DNA from 3 places in the Mesorhizobium sp. P2_D5 genome. Region 3 is predicted to be linked to each of the others. Evidence: predicted binding sites of a transcription regulator. Region 3 holds the regulator's gene; each other region holds the start of a gene.
The links. Region 3 encodes PhoB, which activates phosphate uptake and scavenging genes when phosphate is short. Its sites were predicted from a motif close to TGTCATNNANCTGTCAT; they were not measured.
Positions count from the first base shown of each region.

Region 1 (5,798 bases), on a different contig from region 3:
AAATGGCTGAAGCCGGTCTATGCCGGGCAAACGATCACCTTCACGCGTACGGCACTTTCCCACCGGCCGATCGCCTCACGCCCCGGCTGGCGGCTGCTGGCGTTGCGTTGCGAGGCCTTCGATTCGACCGGCGACAAGGTGCTGGAGTTCGAAAGCGCAGTGCTGGTGAAGGTGGAGTAAGCCCGGCGCTTCTCCCTTCTCCCTTGTGGGAGAAGACGTCGGTGCTCCCTGGAACACCCCTCATCCGACCGGGCTTCGCTCGGCCACCTTCTCCCACAAGGGGAGAAGGCAAGAGGTCCCCTCAATGCCCCTCGAATCCGATCAGCGTCCTCACCGGCACGCCGAGCGCTTCGAGCTTGGCGCGGCCGCCGAGATCCGGCAGGTCGATGACGAAGCAGGCTGCAAGGATGTCGGCGCCGATCTGCCGCAGCAGTTTGACCGCCGCTTCCGCGGTGCCGCCCGTGGCGATCAGATCGTCGACGAGGATCACCTTCTCGCCAGGAGAAACGCCGTCCTTGTGCATCTCCATCTCGTCGAGCCCGTATTCAAGGCTGTAGGCGACGCGCACGGTCTCGAAAGGCAGCTTGCCCTTCTTGCGGATCGGCACGAAACCGGCCGAGAGCTGATGGGCGACGGCGCCGCCAAGGATGAAACCACGCGCCTCGATGCCGGCGATCTTGTCGATCTTCTGGCCGGCATAGGGATGCACCAGCTCGTCAATGGCGCGGCGGAAGGCGCGCGCATTGCCGAGCAGCGTGGTGATGTCGCGAAACAGGATGCCGGGCTTGGGATAATCCGGAATGGTACGGATCGCGGCAAGCAGTGAGTCTTCGAGGGAGGATTTCATGGGTCGAGATTACCTGAAACGGAGATTCTTGCGCGACAATTGTTCGATCGAACTGCAGCCCATCAGCTTCATGCCGCGCTCGATCTCGACCCGCATCTGTTCGAGCGCCCGTTCGACGCCCGGCTGGCCGGCCGCCGCGAGCGGGAACAGATAGTAGCGGCCGACGCCGACCGCCTTGGCGCCGAGCGACAGCGCCTTCAGCACATGCGTGCCGCGCTGCACGCCGCCATCCATGATGACGTCGATCTTGTCGCCGACCGCGTCGACGATCTCGGCAAGCTGGTCGAACGCCGCTCGCGAGCCATCCAGCTGCCGGCCGCCATGGTTCGACAGCACGATGCCGCTGCATCCGATCTCGACGGCGCGTTTGGCGTCCTCCACCGACATGACGCCCTTGAGGCAGAACGGACCCGACCACAGCCTGACCATCTCTGCGACATCGTCCCACGTCATCGACGGGTCGAGCATTTCGGTGAAGTAACGGCTGATCGACATGGTGCCGCCGCCCATGTCGACATGCTCGTCCAGCTGCGGCAGCTTGAACCCCTCATGGGTGAAATAATTGATCGCCCAGGCCGGCTTGATCGCGAACTGCAGCATCCCGGCCAGGTTGAGCTTGAAGGGGATGGCAAAGCCGGTGCGTTTGTCGCGTTCGCGGTTTCCCCCGGTGATGCTGTCGACGGTCAGCATCATCACTTCGACGCCAACCTCCTTTGCTCGCTGCATCATCGCCCGGTTGAGGCCGCGATCCCGATGGAAATAGAACTGGTAGACCTGCGGGCCGCTGCTGATCCCGCGCGCCTCCTCGAGGCTGACGGTGCCAAGCGAGGAGACGCCGAACATCGTGCCGTATTTGGCCGCGGCCTTGGCGACCGCGCGCTCGCCCTGATGATGGAACAGCCGCTGCAAGGCGGTCGGCGAACAATAGACCGGCATCGCCAGCTTTTGACCCATCACCGTCACCGACATGTCGATCTCGCTGACGCCGCGCAGGACGTTGGGAACCAGATCGCAGGCATCGAAGCTTTCGGTGTTGCGGCGATAGGTGACCTCGTCGTCCGCCGCGCCGTCGATATAGTCGAAGATCGACCCCGGCAGCCGCCGTTGCGCCATGCGGCGGAAATCGGAAAAATTGTGACAGTCGCTGAGCCGCATCATTGATTTCCAGACGTCATATCGTGGCAATCGCTTCGCCACCGTTTGGTGCGTCGAATATCAACCTGTTGTCTCCGTGCCAACGGCCTAATTGCCGAGCCGTCCCACGAGCTACAATCGCCAGCACAAAAAGGGGCGCCCGAAGCGCCCCTTTCGTCGGAAACCGGCAGCTAGCGAAAAATTACATGCCGAGATCGGAACGAAGCTCGGCCTTGGCCACGTCGTATTCGGCCTTGAAGTCGTCCCGGTTGAGCAAGACGGCGGCGATCACGCTGCCGGAAATCTTGCCCATTTCAACATCGGACGCGTAATGGATACCGCCAACCTCGCGATTGTGGGCGTATTCAGCCGCACGCGCCATGATCTCGGCGCGCTTTTCCGGAACCATGTCAGACAGGATGATGCCCATCATGGTGCCGACGGTGGCGTGGCCGGAAGGCCACGAACCGGAGCTGGACAGCTTGACCGCGGGCTTGACGAGGTCGCTGAGCTGGTGCGGACGCGGGCGCTTCCAGACATCCTTGGCCGGATCGACGACGGCGCCTTCGGTGGCCACCACGCGATCGAAGAAAGCACTGAATTTCGGCAGTGTTTCCTTGTTGAACTTCGGCCCCATCACATTGGCGAAGCGCCAGACATTCTCCTCGGCGTCGGCAACAGCGCTGGCCACCATTTCGGGCGTGCGCGTCACCTGCAGCGTCAGCACCTCGCCAAGTTCGGCCTTGGTCTGCGCCGAATCGTTTGCCGGCGGCGGCGGCAGGATCATCGTCAGGTCGACATCCTTGTTGGTGATGAAGGGCTGGGCGTCTTCTGCTTGCGCGGCCGAGCCGAGGATGAGCAGCAGCAAGCCTGCCGCGAGCGATGCGTATCTTTTCATGGGGGGCGATCCTTTGGTGAGAGCGGCACAGGATCGCCGGATGCGGTGACGGCCATGTGACACCACAGGCCTCCCCAAATGCAAAGGGCGCCTTTCGGCGCCCTTTTTTGATCGTATGGCTGTGCGCGGTTTAGTGCGCCACGCCTTCCCACACCTTGCGCTTGGTGAGATAGACCAGCGCACCGAACAAAAGCAGGAACACCAGCACGCGGAAGCCGGTCTTCTTGCGGTCTTCCATATGCGGCTCGGCCGCCCACATCAGGAAGGCAGAGACGTCGCGGGAATACTGGTCGATGGTCTGCGGCGCGCCGTCGTCATAGGTCACCTGGCCGTCGGACAGCGGCTTGGGCATCTTCAGCGACACGCCCGACATGAAGTACGGATTGTAGTGGGTGCCTTCCGGGATGACCATTCCGGCCGGCGGCGTCTGGTCGTAGCCCGTCAGCAGCGAATGGATGTAGTCGGGGCCGCCCGCGGCATACTGCGTGAAGATATCGAAGACGAAGCGCGGGAAGCCGCGCTCGACGCCGCGCGCCTTGGCCAGCAGCGACATGTCGGGCGGGGCAGCGCCGCCATTCGAGGCAGCGGCGGCTTCCTCGTTGGCGAATGGCGGCGGAAAGTGGTCGGACGGCTTGCCAGGGCGGTCGAACATGTCGCCGGCGTCGTTCGGGCCGTCATGGATGGTGTACTCGGCCGCCAGCGTCTTGATCTGCGCGTCCGAATAGCCGAGGTCCGACAGCGTGCGGAACGCCACCAAATTCATCGAATGGCAGGCCGAACAGACTTCCTTGTAGACCTTCAGGCCGCGCTGCAGCTGCGCCTTGTCGTAGGTGCCGAACGGCCCGGCGAAGCTCCAGTCCATCTCCTTCGGCTCGTTGATCGGGAAATGCGTCGGTGCGGCCGCGTTGTGTGCCTCCTCGGCGGCGATCGCCCCGGTGCCAACAACCACGAGGCCGAGCAACGCCAGCGAGGTGAGAATCTTCTTCATGCCAAATCCCCTTAGATTCTCTACCCGCTCAGCCCTTGGTTTCCGGCGCGGCCGTAGCCCCCGCAGGATGATGACCGCCACCCTTGTTCTTCTCGAGCACCGCTTCGGTGATCGAATTCGGCAGCCGCCGCGGCGTCTCGATCAGGCCGAGCACCGGCAGCGCGACCAGGAAGAAGGCGAAGTAGAACAGTGTCGCCATCTGCGCCATGAACACGTAGCTGCCTTCCGCCGGCTGCGAGCCCAGCCAGCCGAGCAGGATGGCATCGGCCACGAACAGCCAGAAGAACAGCTTGTACCAGGGCCGGTACACCGCCGACCGCACCTTCGAGGTGTCAAGCCACGGCACCAGGAACAGCATGACGATGGCGCCGAACATGCAGATCACGCCGCCGAGCTTGGAATTGATCGGCCCGATGTTGAAAGTGATGGCGCGCAGGATCGCGTAGAACGGCAGGAAGTACCATTCAGGCACGATATGCGCCGGTGTCTTCAGCGGATTGGCCACGATGTAATTGTCGGGCGCCATAAGGAAATTCGGAATGTAGAAGACGAAATAGGCGAAGAAGAACAGGAACACGATCATGCCGAACGCGTCCTTGATGGTCGCGTAAGGGGTGAAGGCGACGGTGTCGGTCTTCGACTTGACCTCGATGCCGGTCGGATTCGACTGGCCGACGACATGCAGCGCCCAGACATGCAGCACGACGACGCCGGCGATCATGAACGGCAAGAGGTAGTGCAGCGCAAAGAAGCGGTTCAGTGTCGGGTTGTCGACGGCGAAACCGCCGAGCAGCAGTTGCTGGATCCATTCGCCGACCAGCGGGATTGCGCTGAAGAAGCCGGTGATGACAGTGGCGCCCCAGAAGCTCATCTGGCCCCACGGCAGCACATAGCCCATGAAGGCCGTCGCCATCATCAGGAGGTAGATGATACAGCCGAGGATCCACAGCAGCTCGCGCGGCGCCTTGTAGGAGCCGTAATAAAGGCCACGGAAGATGTGGATATAAACGGCCATAAAGAAGAACGAGGCGCCTGTGGCATGGAGATAGCGCAACAGCCAGCCCGAATTCACGTCGCGCATGATCTTCTCGACCGAATCGAAGGCGAGACTGGTGTCGGCCGCAAAGTGCATGGCCAGCACGATGCCGGTCAGCATCTGCGACACCAGCATGATCGCCAGGATACCGCCGAAGGTCCACGCATAGTTCAGGTTGCGCGGCACCGGATAGGCGATGAAACTGTCATAGACCATCCGCGGCAGCGGCATGCGGGCGTCGAACCAGCGTTCGATACCGGTCTTGGGCGTATAGGTCGAGTGTCCCTCGCTCATCGAAATATCCCCTGCCTCAACCGATAAGGATCTTGGTATCGGAAATGAACTTGAATACCGGCACTGCCATGTTCTCGGGCGCCGGGCCTTTGCGAATGCGGCCGGCCGTGTCGTATTGCGAACCGTGGCACGGGCAGAACCAGCCGCCGAATTCGCCTTCCTGGCCGAGCGGAATGCAGCCCAGATGCGTGCAGACCTGGACCATCACCATCCAGGCTTCCTTGCCGGGCGTGGTGCGGTTGGCGTCGGTCGCCGGCGCGTCGGCCGGAAGGTTCGCGTTGCGGGCGATCGGATCCTTGAGGTCTGTCAGCTTGACCGCCTCGCCGTCCTTCATCTCCTGCTCGGTGCGGTTGCGCACCACGACAGGCTTGCCACGCCATTTGACAATCAGCGACATGCCCGGGGTCAGTGAAGCGACGTCGACCTCGACGGAAGCCAACGCCAGTGTCGAGGCGTCAGGGCGCATCTGGTCGATGAACGGCCATGCGAGGGCACCCGCGCCGACCACCGCGGCCATGCCGGTGGCGACATAGAGAAAATCACGACGGTTGGGATCCTGGGTGTCGGTTGCGCTCACGGGTGCCTGATCCTTTCGCCTATT
Region 1 covers NZ_JBFUEE010000007.1:194,211-200,008, forward strand. The annotation lists gene AC1DYW_RS26970 (MaoC family dehydratase) at 1-180, shown strand, start outside; gene AC1DYW_RS26975 (adenine phosphoribosyltransferase) at 302-847, opposite strand; gene AC1DYW_RS26980 (alpha-hydroxy acid oxidase) at 857-2,002, opposite strand; gene AC1DYW_RS26985 (acid phosphatase) at 2,184-2,879, opposite strand; gene AC1DYW_RS26990 (cytochrome c1) at 3,010-3,867, opposite strand; gene AC1DYW_RS26995 (cytochrome b) at 3,896-5,197, opposite strand; gene petA (ubiquinol-cytochrome c reductase iron-sulfur subunit) at 5,214-5,774, opposite strand.
Region 1: a site for PhoB is predicted at 2,925-2,941, ahead of AC1DYW_RS26985 (acid phosphatase). Genes of this name have one in related genera too.

Region 2 (5,798 bases), on a different contig from region 3:
ACCGGCAGATTGGGGGCGTCTATACAGCAATCCGCCCACAACGCAAGCGCAAGCGGCATTCCCTTGTGTCGCAGGGGCGGAAAAATCAAGCAGCAACAATGGCAAGGCTTCGTGGTTTCCGGCAACCGGGCCTTAACCACAATGTCAGGTTGTGTGGAGTTGAGATCCTGCCGTCAACGCTCGATCCATCAAAGAAGGCGAAGAAGCCAGGCCAATCCGCGCACAAAAGCGGCAAGCATTTCCGGGGGGTAAGGATGCTTCTTAACAAGTTCTGGCGCTCGACGAGCGGCAATTTTTCGCTTGTGCTGGGGCTGGGGTTGCCGGCCATCCTCACGGCTGTCGCCTTCGCAACCGATGTCTCCACCCTGATGCGGGCCAAGAGCAACCTGCAGAATGCCCTCGATGCGGCAAACCTTGCCTCTTCGCATCTGGGCGATCTCGATATCACCCGCAATGACGCCTTTGACCGCTATTTCCAGGCCAACATCGCCGGCCATGGCGAACTCGGCAATGCGAAGGCGACGTTGACGGTCGACAAAGGCGTCAATTTCGTCAAGACGAAGGCGGTTGCCTCAGCCGACGTCACTCTCAACTTTGCCTTCCTGTTCGGCAAGGAAAAGCACATCGAGGTCGATGCCTCCGCCGTCGAATCGAACAACCAGCTCGAAGTCGTGCTGGTGCTGGACAACACCGGCTCCATGGCCGGCGCGCGCATGACGGCGTTGAGGACGGCGACCAAATCATTGCTCGACACGCTCGAGGCGACAAAATCGCCGACGCGCCAGATTCGCGCCTCGCTGGTTCCGTTCGTCACGGCCGTCAACGTCGATGGCGATGAATTCGACCCGTCCTGGATCGATATGGACGGCAAGTCCTCCACCAACGGCGTCAATTTCCCGGTCATCGACGGCAAGCGTCCCAATCATATGGCGCTCTTCAAGCAGCTCAAGCAGACTGGATGGACCGAGCCCGGATGGAACAACACCGGATGGAAGGGCTGTGTCGAGGCGCGGCCGGGCGCCTACAACATTTCCGATACCCCACCCGACCCGGACGAGCCCGACACGCTGTTTGTTCCGTATTTTGCGCCGGACGATCCCGAAGTTGCCCAGAAGCCGTCTGCCTCCTATGGCAATTCGGACAAATACTACAACAATTCCTACCTCGACGACGTCAGCGACAAGACGAAGCTCGCCAAGCAGAAGGGCAACCTTCTCGGCATCGATCTCAGCGATCTGCTCGGCGATTTGTTGACGCCCGGTACGAGCGCCAAGGAAAAGGTCGCCAAATATGTTGCGCCCGCCAAGGAGTTCATCACCGAGACGGGCACCCCAGTCACCGTTGGCCCGAACCGCGCTTGTCCCACACCCGTTGTCCCGCTGACCGACGATTTCGATAAGCTGCGCAAGGCAGCAAGCCAGATGACCGAGTGGAACGGTTCAGGCACCAATGTCTCCGAGGGCCTGTCGTGGGGAATGCGGGTGCTGTCGCCCGCCGCGCCCTACACGGATGGAGCGGCGTGGAAGACGCCCGGCGTCAGCAAGATCGTGCTGTTGCTCACCGACGGAGAGAACGTCGTCTATGGCGCCAGCGAACAGCCGACGAAGTCCGACTACACATCCTATGGCTATCTCGCAGGTGGCCGTTTCGGATCGGACAGCCAGGCGACCGCAGCGCGCAATGTCGACGGCTGGACCAAAAGCGTTTGCACGCAGTTGAAGAACGAGGGCGTGCAAATCTACACCATGGTGCTGCAATCCGACACCGCCGCCAACCGCTCGCTTTACAGCGCGTGCGCCTCGGATCCGAGCGGCTACTATGCCGTCAACGATCCGACCAAACTGCCGGACGTCTTCCAGCAGATCGCCAACAAGTTCTCGAAGCTGCAATTGACGGATTGAACGTGTGAAGGGTCGCCAGGCTCGATCCTCACGGGATCGTTTGGCTCAACTCGTATGGGCGACAATTTTGTCGACCGTTTCGGGGAAGAAGTCCGGCGCCGCGAGGCGTTTGCCGAACATCATGTCGTACTGCAGCAGGCGGAAATCGCGGATCGTCGGATCGATTTCCTTCTGCCGTGCCCAATCTGGCGTGGCTTCGCCCGTCGGCGTCAGCAACAAATTGCGGTCGACGACGCGGTAGCGTTCGCGCATCTCACCCAGGAAGCCGGTGTAGTAGGGGTGGGTGATGCCGGCGGTGGTGAGGATATGATAGGGCAGGAACGCCGGGCTCACCGCGCCCAGGTTCTCGACCGGACCGGAGTGGTTCGACCAGATGATCAGCGGCGTCTGGTGATGTTCAAGTGCGGCTTGCGGCGTCGGTTCCTTGCGCGGCGCGACATTGTCTTTCAGGAACCCGGTTTCGACATAGACCGGCCCCAGCGGCGGCAGATGGTCGCCGAAGAAGGCGATCACGGTGGGACGGGAGCGTTTCTTCGCCCATTCGACAAGGCGTTCAAGGCCACGATCGGCGTCGGCTGACCCCTCGGCGTAGCTAAGCAGCGATTCGCGTGCCCATCGGCTGATCGGGGCCTGCACCGTATGGGTCGGATTGTAATAGCGGTTCGGCTCGTAGGGGCCGTGGTTTTGCAGGCTGACCGCAAAGAAGAACACCGGCTCATCGCTGGCGTCGGCCTCGCTGATGATCTCGTCGGTCATCGCCGCGTCGGACGCCAGCGGCCCGCGCTTTTGCAAGGGCGGCAGCGTCTCTTCTGATTTGAAATCGTTGAAGCCGAAATCAGCGTAGACCGCGCCACGGTTCCAGAACCAGTTGGTGCCGGGATGGATGGCGCGCGCCCGGTAGCCCTGGCTCTTGAGGAAGGTTGCGAGCGAAGGCGTCGGCGTGCGCACATACTGCTGATAGGGGATGCTGCCGGCCGGCAGGAAGGCATTGGAAAAGCCGGTCAGCGCCTCGAACTCGATGTTGGCGGTCATGCCGCCGAATTCGGGCGAGAACATCGAGCCCGAGCGCAACGCGCGCACGTTGGGGATCGGGTCGGGCGTGATGGTGACGCCGGGTAGCTTGGTCGGATCCCAGAAGGATTCGCTCATGACGATAATGATGTCGGGCTTCTCCGCCGGCATCGAGGCGGTCACATCGGTCCTGTCGATCGCCGCGATTGCCTTGTCTGAATAGCCTGGCGGTGCCGAGACATGGGCCATCGGCACGTTGAGGGCAAAGGCCAGGGCAAAGCCGTTGGACGCATAGTTTTCCTTCTGGTCCCACATGATCGGGATGATCTGCAGCCGGTCCCTGGTCCAGGAGAAGGTGGCGTAGTCCATGATCGAAACGAAGAAGGCGAGCAGCGGAACCGCCAGCGTCAGCCGGGCAAGGCGGCCCTTGCGGCTGAGCGCCGGAACCTTGCGCCGCCATAGCCGCCAACCATAGACGAGCAGAGACAGGCCGGCGACGATGCCGACCACCATCGTGAGCGCGGTCATCGGCCGGTCGCGCACCAGGAGCGGCAACAGCGCGAAGATCTGGCGCGCGTAGAGGAAATCGGTGGGATAGAGCGGGTCGCCGAGATAATGCGACTTCTGGTGGCCGACGAAGGCAAGGGAAAGGGTCAGCGGCGCGACGATCATCAGGCTCTGGTGGCTGCGGCCAAGCACGGCATCGAGGCCGATCAGGATCAGCGCGAACACGACGATGGTAGTCCAGCCCGGCTTGAGCGGCTGCAGGAAGAAGGCGACCGTGCCGGCAAAGTCGCCGCGGACAATCAATTCGATCGCAAACACCATGACGGCCGCGATCGCCAGGCTGACCAGCCCATAGCGCACGACCGGCCATGTCCTGCCCGGCAGATAGCCGGTGGACGGGTCGTCTTCCAGGAACTGTGGCGCGGCTTTGCCGACGCGTTTAGAACTCTTTGCCACTTTAACTTCCCCACCCAGCGACAAACTCGTCACTCGATTGTCATATAATTGTCACGCAAAGCTAGCGCCTGTGGCGGAAATAAGAAGAGCCAGCAAACGATTCGTGAGCAGTTTTCATCAGGAGTGATCGCCAAAAAGCCTTTCGGAACAGGCACTCGGCCGGCGATGGTGCCGCCGGCCAGGGTCGAACTGGGCTTGACTTGGCGGCCTGCCTTGCGTCACAGGCAAGAAAAACCCGACTATCGGGCAAGCAAAACCAGCCCTTGGGAGCCCTCATATGGCCGTTGCACTCACCTTTCCTGGACAAGGCAGCCAGGCTGTCGGCATGGGTAAGGATCTCGCCGATGCCTTTCCCGAGGCGCGCAGGGTCTTCCAGGAGGTGGACGACGCGCTTGGCGAAAACCTGTCGAAGCTGATCTGGGAAGGGCCGGAGGAGGCATTGACGCTGACCGCCAATGCCCAACCGGCGCTGATGGCGGTCTCGCTGGCCGCGATCAGGGCGCTGGAATCGCGCGGCTTCTCGCTGAAGGACAAGGTCGCCTATGTCGCCGGCCATTCGCTGGGCGAATATTCGGCGCTCGCGGCCGCCGGCTTCGTTTCGGTTGCCGATGCCGCCAGGCTACTTCGCATCCGGGGCAATGCCATGCAGGCGGCGGTGCCGGCCGGCGAGGGCGCCATGGCGGCTATCATCGGGTTGGAACAGGCGGATGTAGAAGCCGCCTGCGCCGAGGCTGCCCAAGGGGCTGGCTCTGTCTGCCAGGTGGCGAACGACAATGGTGGCGGCCAGCTGGTCATTTCAGGCACAAAGGGCGCAGTGGAGCTGGCGGCGAAACTCTGCACGGAAAAGGGCGCCAAGCGGGCGCTGATGTTGCAGGTTTCGGCGCCTTTCCATTCTGCGCTGATGACGCCGGCGGCCGACATCATGCGCGAGGCTCTGGCCAGCGTGGCGAAGACCGCCCCGGTGGTTCCCATCGTCTCCAACGTCACCGTCACCCCGACCAGTGATCCGGACGAGATCGCGCGGCGTCTGGTCGATCAGGTAATTGCCCGCGTGCGCTGGCGCGAGACAGTGGAATGGTTCGGCGCAAACGGCATCGCCACGCTTTACGAGATCGGCGCCGGAAAGGTGCTTTCAGGCTTGGCGCGGCGCATCAACCGCGACATCGCCACCGCGTCGGTGGGCTCCGCGGCTGATGTCGAGGCGGTGCTGGCGACGCTTGCTTAATCTAGTGCCATTTGGCCCTGCCCGTGCAAAGGGTGTTCCCCTCTCAATCAGGAGACAAAAATGTTCGAATTGACTGGCCGCAAGGCACTCGTCACCGGCGCATCGGGAGGCATTGGCGAGGCGATCGCCAGGGTGCTGCATGCGCAAGGCGCCATCGTCGGCCTGCATGGCACGCGCGTCGAGAAACTGGAGACGCTGGCCGCGGAGCTTGGCGATCGGGTCAAGCTATTCCCGGCCAACCTGTCGAACCGTGACGAGGTCAAGGCGCTCGGCCAGAAGGCGGAGGCCGATCTCGAAGGCGTCGACATCCTGGTCAATAATGCCGGCATCACCAAGGACGGGCTGTTCGTGCGCATGTCGGACGCCGACTGGGATACCGTGCTCGAGGTCAACCTGACCGCTGTCTTCAGGCTGACCCGCGAGCTCACCCATCCAATGATGCGCCGCCGTCACGGTCGTATCATCAACATCACCTCGGTTGTCGGTGTCACCGGCAATCCCGGCCAGGCCAACTACTGCGCCTCCAAGGCCGGCATGATCGGCTTTTCCAAATCGCTGGCGCAGGAGATCGCCACCCGCAACATCACCGTCAACTGCGTCGCCCCGGGCTTCATCGAATCGGCGATGACCGACAAGCTCAACGACAAGCAGAAGGAGGCGATCATGGCGGCGATCCCGACGCGCCGCATGGGCACCGG
Region 2 covers NZ_JBFUEE010000002.1:1,115,955-1,121,752, forward strand. The annotation lists gene AC1DYW_RS12075 (pilus assembly protein TadG-related protein) at 255-1,901, shown strand; gene AC1DYW_RS12080 (LTA synthase family protein) at 1,947-3,899, opposite strand; gene fabD (ACP S-malonyltransferase) at 4,153-5,100, shown strand; gene fabG (3-oxoacyl-[acyl-carrier-protein] reductase) at 5,161-5,798, shown strand, end outside.
Region 2: a site for PhoB is predicted at 3,914-3,930, ahead of AC1DYW_RS12080 (LTA synthase family protein). Genes of this name have one in related genera too.

Region 3 (5,798 bases):
ATCGGCATCATGGGCGGCGTCATGCTCGGCCTCGGCCGCGCGCTCGGCGAAACCATGGCAGTGACCTTCGTCATCGGCAACGCGCATCGCATCAGCACCTCGCTGTTCGCGCCGGCAACGACGATCTCCGCAACCATCGCCAACGAATTCACCGAAGCCGTTGGCGATCTCTACACCTCTTCGCTGGTGGCGCTCGGCCTGATCCTGTTCGTCATCACCTTCCTGATCCTCGCCATCGCACGCTACATGCTGATGCGCATTGACGCCCGCACGGGAGCCTGACCGATGTCGACAGCCACATCGCTTCATCAGAGCCGCAAGAGGAAGAATTCCGTGATGATGACGCTGTGCGTCGCCGCCGCGGGCATCGGACTTGCCTGGCTGGCGCTCATCCTCGGCGCCCTGCTCTACAAGGGCCTGTCCGGCGTCAATCTTGCGGTGTTCACCGAAATGACGCCGCCGCCCGGCGATGCCGGTGGCCTGCTCAACGCCATCTACGGCAGCATCGTGATGACCATTATCGGCGTCGTCGTCGGTACACCAATCGGCGTGCTGGCCGGCACCTACATGGCCGAGTACGGACGCTTTTCGAAGCTCACCACCGTGGTGCGCTTCATCAACGACATCCTTTTGTCGGCGCCGTCGATCATCATCGGCCTGTTCGTCTACGAACTGATGGTCCGGCCGATGGGGCATTTCTCGGCGATCGCCGGCGCCGTCGCGCTTGCCATCCTGGTCATCCCGGTCGTCGTGCGCACCACCGAGGACATGCTCAACCTGGTGCCGAACGCGTTGCGCGAAGCCGGCACTGCGATCGGCGCGCCGCGCTGGGTGGTCATCAAGTCGGTCGCTTACCGCGCCGCCCTTTCCGGCATCGTCACCGGCATATTGCTGTCGATCGCCCGTATCTCCGGCGAGACGGCGCCACTGCTCTTTACAGCGCTCAACAACCAGTTCTGGTCGAGCAATCTCAACGCGCCGATGGCCAGCCTGCCTGTGACCATCTTCCAGTTTGCTCTCAGCCCTTACGAGGAATGGCAGCAACTGGCCTGGACCGGTGCACTCATCATCACATTGACGGTTCTCGCGCTCAGCATCTTTGCTCGCAGCCTGACCGGACGCAGAGAGGACAAATGAGCCAGATGTTGTCTCCAGACATGACGATCGCCGCCGAGGCAATTGCCGGCAAGGCCAAGATCGAGGTCAAGAACCTCAACTTCTACTACGGCCAGAGCAAGGCGCTGAAGGACATCACGCTGTCGCTGCCCGAGCGCAGCGTCACCGCCTTCATCGGACCTTCGGGCTGCGGGAAGTCGACGCTGCTGCGCGTCTTCAACCGCATCTACGAGCTCTATCCCAAGCAGACCGCCGAGGGCCAGGTGCTGCTCGACGGCCAGAACGTTCTCGACCGCTCGCAGGACCTCAATCTGCTGCGGACCAAGATCGGCATGGTATTCCAGAAGCCGACGCCGTTCCCGATGTCGATCTATGAAAACATCGCCTTCGGCGTCAGGCTCTACGAGAAGATCAGCAAGTCCGAGATGGACGGCCGTGTCGAGCAGGCGCTGAAGCGCGCCGCACTGTGGACTGAGGTCAAGGACAAGCTCAACGCCAGCGGCCTCAGCCTCTCCGGCGGCCAGCAGCAGCGACTCTGCATCGCCCGCACCGTGGCGGTGAAGCCGGAAGTCATCCTGCTCGACGAGCCGGCCTCGGCGCTTGACCCGCTGTCGACCGCCAAGATCGAAGAGCTGATCGACGAGTTGCAAGCCGACTACACGATCGTCATCGTCACCCACAACATGCAGCAGGCGGCGCGCGTGTCGAAGCAGACCGCCTTCATGTATCTGGGCGAACTGGTCGAGTTCGACCGCACCGAGAAGATCTTCACGTCGCCCCGCGAGAAGCGCACGCAGGACTACATCACCGGCCGCTTCGGCTGAGCTCAGGCATACGAGGACTAAGATCATGGGCGAACACACAGTCGCTTCTTTCGACGAGGATCTCGGACAGATCAGCAGGCTGATCCGCGACATGGGCGACCTCGCCGGCTCGATGGTCGGCGGCGCCACCAAGGCGCTGTTGAATTCCGACAACGCCCTGGCGCAGCGTGTCGTCTCCGACGATGCGATCATGGACGCGCGCCAGCGCGAGCTCGACGACCGCGCCATCACACTGATCGCCAAGCGTCAGCCGATGGCCGACGATCTGCGTCATGTCGTCGGTTCGATCCGCATGGCCGGCGACCTCGAGCGCATTGGCGACCTTGCCAAGAACATCGCCAAGCGCGTCGGCACCGTCGGCCTCAGCGTCACCCCGCGCGACCTGTCGCACTCCATCGACGCAATGGCGCAGCTGGTGCTGATCCAGGTGCAGGGCGTCATCGAGGAATATACGGCGCGCGACGCCGCGGCGCTGGCGAAGCTGCGCGCCGACGACGAGCGCATCGACGTCAAGTACACCTCGGTGTTCCGCGAACTCCTGACCTATATGATGGAAGACCCGCGCAACATCACCGCCTGCACGCATCTTTTGTTCTGCGCCAAGAACCTCGAACGCATCGGCGATCACGTCACCAACATTGCGGAAAATGCGTATTATGTTTTGACCGGTACGCAGCTGCCCGCCAATCGTCCGAAGCAGGACGAGACGGCGATGTCCGCGCCGGCGGCATGACGGCAGGGGTGACCAGTCGATGATCGCGCCACGCATCATGGTGGTGGAGGACGAGGAGCCGCTTGGCGTGCTCCTGCGCTACAATCTCGAGTCCGAGGGATACCAGGTCGAGGTGGTGACGCGCGGCGACGAAGCCGAAATCCGCCTCCAGGAAAACGTGCCTGACCTGCTGGTGCTCGACTGGATGGTGCCAGCAGTGTCCGGCATCGAACTCTGTCGCCGGCTAAGAATGCGGCCCGAGACCGAGCGGCTGCCGATCATCATGCTGACCGCGCGTGGCGAGGAAAGCGATCGTGTGCGCGGCCTCTCGACCGGCGCCGACGATTATCTGGTCAAGCCGTTCTCGACGCCGGAGTTCATGGCCAGGGTCAAGGCGCTGCTGCGCCGCGCCAAGCCGGAAGTGCTGTCCAGCGTGCTCAAGGTCGGCGACATCGTGCTCGATCGTGAATCGCACAGGGTCTATCGCAAGAAGAGCGAGATTCGGCTCGGACCGACCGAATTCCGCCTGCTCGAATTCATGATGCGCCATCCCGGCCGTGTGTTCTCGCGCAGCCAACTGCTCGACAATGTCTGGGGCGAGACGATCTACATCGACGAACGCACGGTCGACGTGCATGTCGGCCGGCTGCGCAAGGCGGTCAACAATGGCCGCATGCCCGATGTCATCCGCACCATCCGCGGGGCGGGCTACGCAATCCGGGAAGATTAGGGATATGCTGATATTCAGGTGATGCCGGCCTGCGAACGGCAGTTTCCTGCGCTTCCGGTACTCACGGATCCAAATGTCCGCTCCGCTCCGGTTCTTGGAACCCGCCATTCTCGACTCGGCCTAACCTGAATCTCAAAACATCCAGGCGCGCCATTCACGCGACGTTCTTGCCGCCGAGGCCGGACCTCGCCTGCGTGCCGGGCGCGAAAATCTCCTGGTCGACAAAGGTCAATGCCCGCGTGGCGCAGCCTTCGCGGATCAGTGGAAGTTCGTTCGGTTCGGTGTCGAAAGAAATCGATTGCGAATGCTGCCCGCCGGCGGTCTGCGCAATCGCCTCGCGCAATGCCGGCTCGATCAGGTCAAAGGCGGCGGCGCTGACGCCGACCATGGCGACGGGCGCCGGGTCGATCAGCGCGAACAGGCTGCCGAGACCGTAGCCGAGTGCCTCGCCGGCTTTGCGATAGGCCTCGCGCTCGGGTCCATCCCTCTCGCGGGCCGCGGTCGCCAGCGCGCGCATGTCAGCGTCACTGACATCGGCGACCGGTTCCGCGTCCTCACTCATCTGCCTTGCGTTGCGCCAGATGGCGTAGTTGCCGGCATAGGCCTCGACGCAGCCGCGCCGCCCGCAGCGGCACAGCGCGCCGTGTGGCCGATGGATCATATGGCCGAACTCGCCGCCCGAGGAATGAGTGCCGGTGAACAGCTCGCCCTTCAGCACCAGACCCATGCCGATGCCGTGCGACAACAGGATGGCGATGAAGTCGTCGCGGTAGCGATCAGGGTCGCGCCAGCGCAACGCTATCGCCATCATATTGCAGTCGTTCTCCATGGTGGCAGGGATGCCGAACTCGTCCTCGAGTATGTCGGCGAAGGCGATATCGGTGTGCGGCGTGATCGGCGACCACAGCATGGCGCGGGCACGTGTGTCGGTGATGCCCTGGATCGCCAGCGCGATGCGGGCGACACTGCGGACGTCGAGGTCGGGGTCTTCGAGACGACGCCGTACGATGGCAACGCATTCACCGACCAGCGCGTCGCGCGACATGGTCAGCGTGTCCAGCCGGCGCTGTTCCTCGGCGATCACCTGGCCGGCATAGTCGATGACGGCGACCGAGAGGAAGTTCAGTGACAGCACCACGGTCATCACCGCCGCCGCTTCCGGATTGAGGCCGAGGCCGACCTGCGGCCGGCCGCGTTTGAGCGAGCCGGCCTCGCTCGGCTTGCTCTCAGTCAGGATGCCTTCGCCGATGAGGTCGGAGGAGATCGCCGATATGGTCGAATGGCTGAGGCCCGTGGTCGCGGCGATCTCGGTGCGGGACGGCTGTCCGGCGCGGCGCACGGCCGCAATCACCATCGCCCGGTTGCGGCGGCGCAGATCGTCGTGGCGGATTCCGACCGACATGCTTTTTCACATCCTCCCGGTCGCTGTAGCCTTTCGTGCCTCCCGAAGGCCATCAGCGAAGCCTGAAAGCGCGACGCGCTTCAGGCACTTGTTTCTGCGCGTGTCGTTGCCCCAAAACCGCTGCGCACTTTTGGGGCGACATGCGCCAAGCCAAATTCTGGCAGAACCCCACCATCATGTCATTATTTATTCCGGAGCTCGAAAAAAACTCGAAGAGACGTCAAAATCCATCAGAATCGATGTTGACAGCGTTCGGGCGTTGGATCACTATTTTTTCGAGGCTCGAAAAAATAGAGCCTCTGTGCCGGCCTACGGGTCAGTTTGGTCGCGCCATACGCGGCGCAGGGAGGATATTATGAAAAAATTCACAGCCGCCATCCTGGCGGGTGTCGCCATGTCGCTGACGCTGGTGTCGGTCGCGCAGGCGAAGGACAAGGTCATCGGCGTTTCGTGGTCCAACTTCCAGGAAGAGCGCTGGAAGACCGACGAAGCGGCGATGAAGAAGGCCATCGAGGCGGCTGGTGACAAATACATTTCCGCTGATGCGCAGTCCAATCCGGGCAAGCAGCTCACCGACGTCGAGAGCCTGATTTCGCAGGGCGCCAACGCGCTGATCATCCTGGCGCAGGATGCCTCGGCCATCGGCCCGGCGGTGCAGAAGGCATTGGACGAAGGCATTCCGGTCGTCGGCTATGACCGGCTGATCGAGAACAAGAACGTGTTCTACCTGACCTTCGACAACAAGGAAGTCGGCCGCATGCAGGCCCGCGAAGTATTCAAGGTCAAGCCGGAAGGCAACTACGTCTTCATCAAGGGCTCGGGCGCCGATCCGAATGCCGATTTCCTGTTCGCAGGCTCCATGGAAGTGCTCAAGGCAGCCATCGACAGCGGCAAGATCAAGAATGTCGGCGAAGCCTATACGGATGGCTGGCTGCCCGCCAATGCCCAGAAGAACATGGAACAGTTCCTCACCGCCAACGACAACAAGGTCGATGCCGTGGTGGCAGCCAATGA
Region 3 covers NZ_JBFUEE010000005.1:402,962-408,759, forward strand. The annotation lists gene pstC (phosphate ABC transporter permease subunit PstC) at 1-282, shown strand, start outside; gene pstA (phosphate ABC transporter permease PstA) at 286-1,137, shown strand; gene pstB (phosphate ABC transporter ATP-binding protein PstB) at 1,134-1,940, shown strand; gene phoU (phosphate signaling complex protein PhoU) at 1,966-2,673, shown strand; gene phoB (phosphate regulon transcriptional regulator PhoB) at 2,693-3,382, shown strand; gene AC1DYW_RS23350 (ROK family protein) at 3,537-4,784, opposite strand; gene xylF (D-xylose ABC transporter substrate-binding protein) at 5,140-5,798, shown strand, end outside.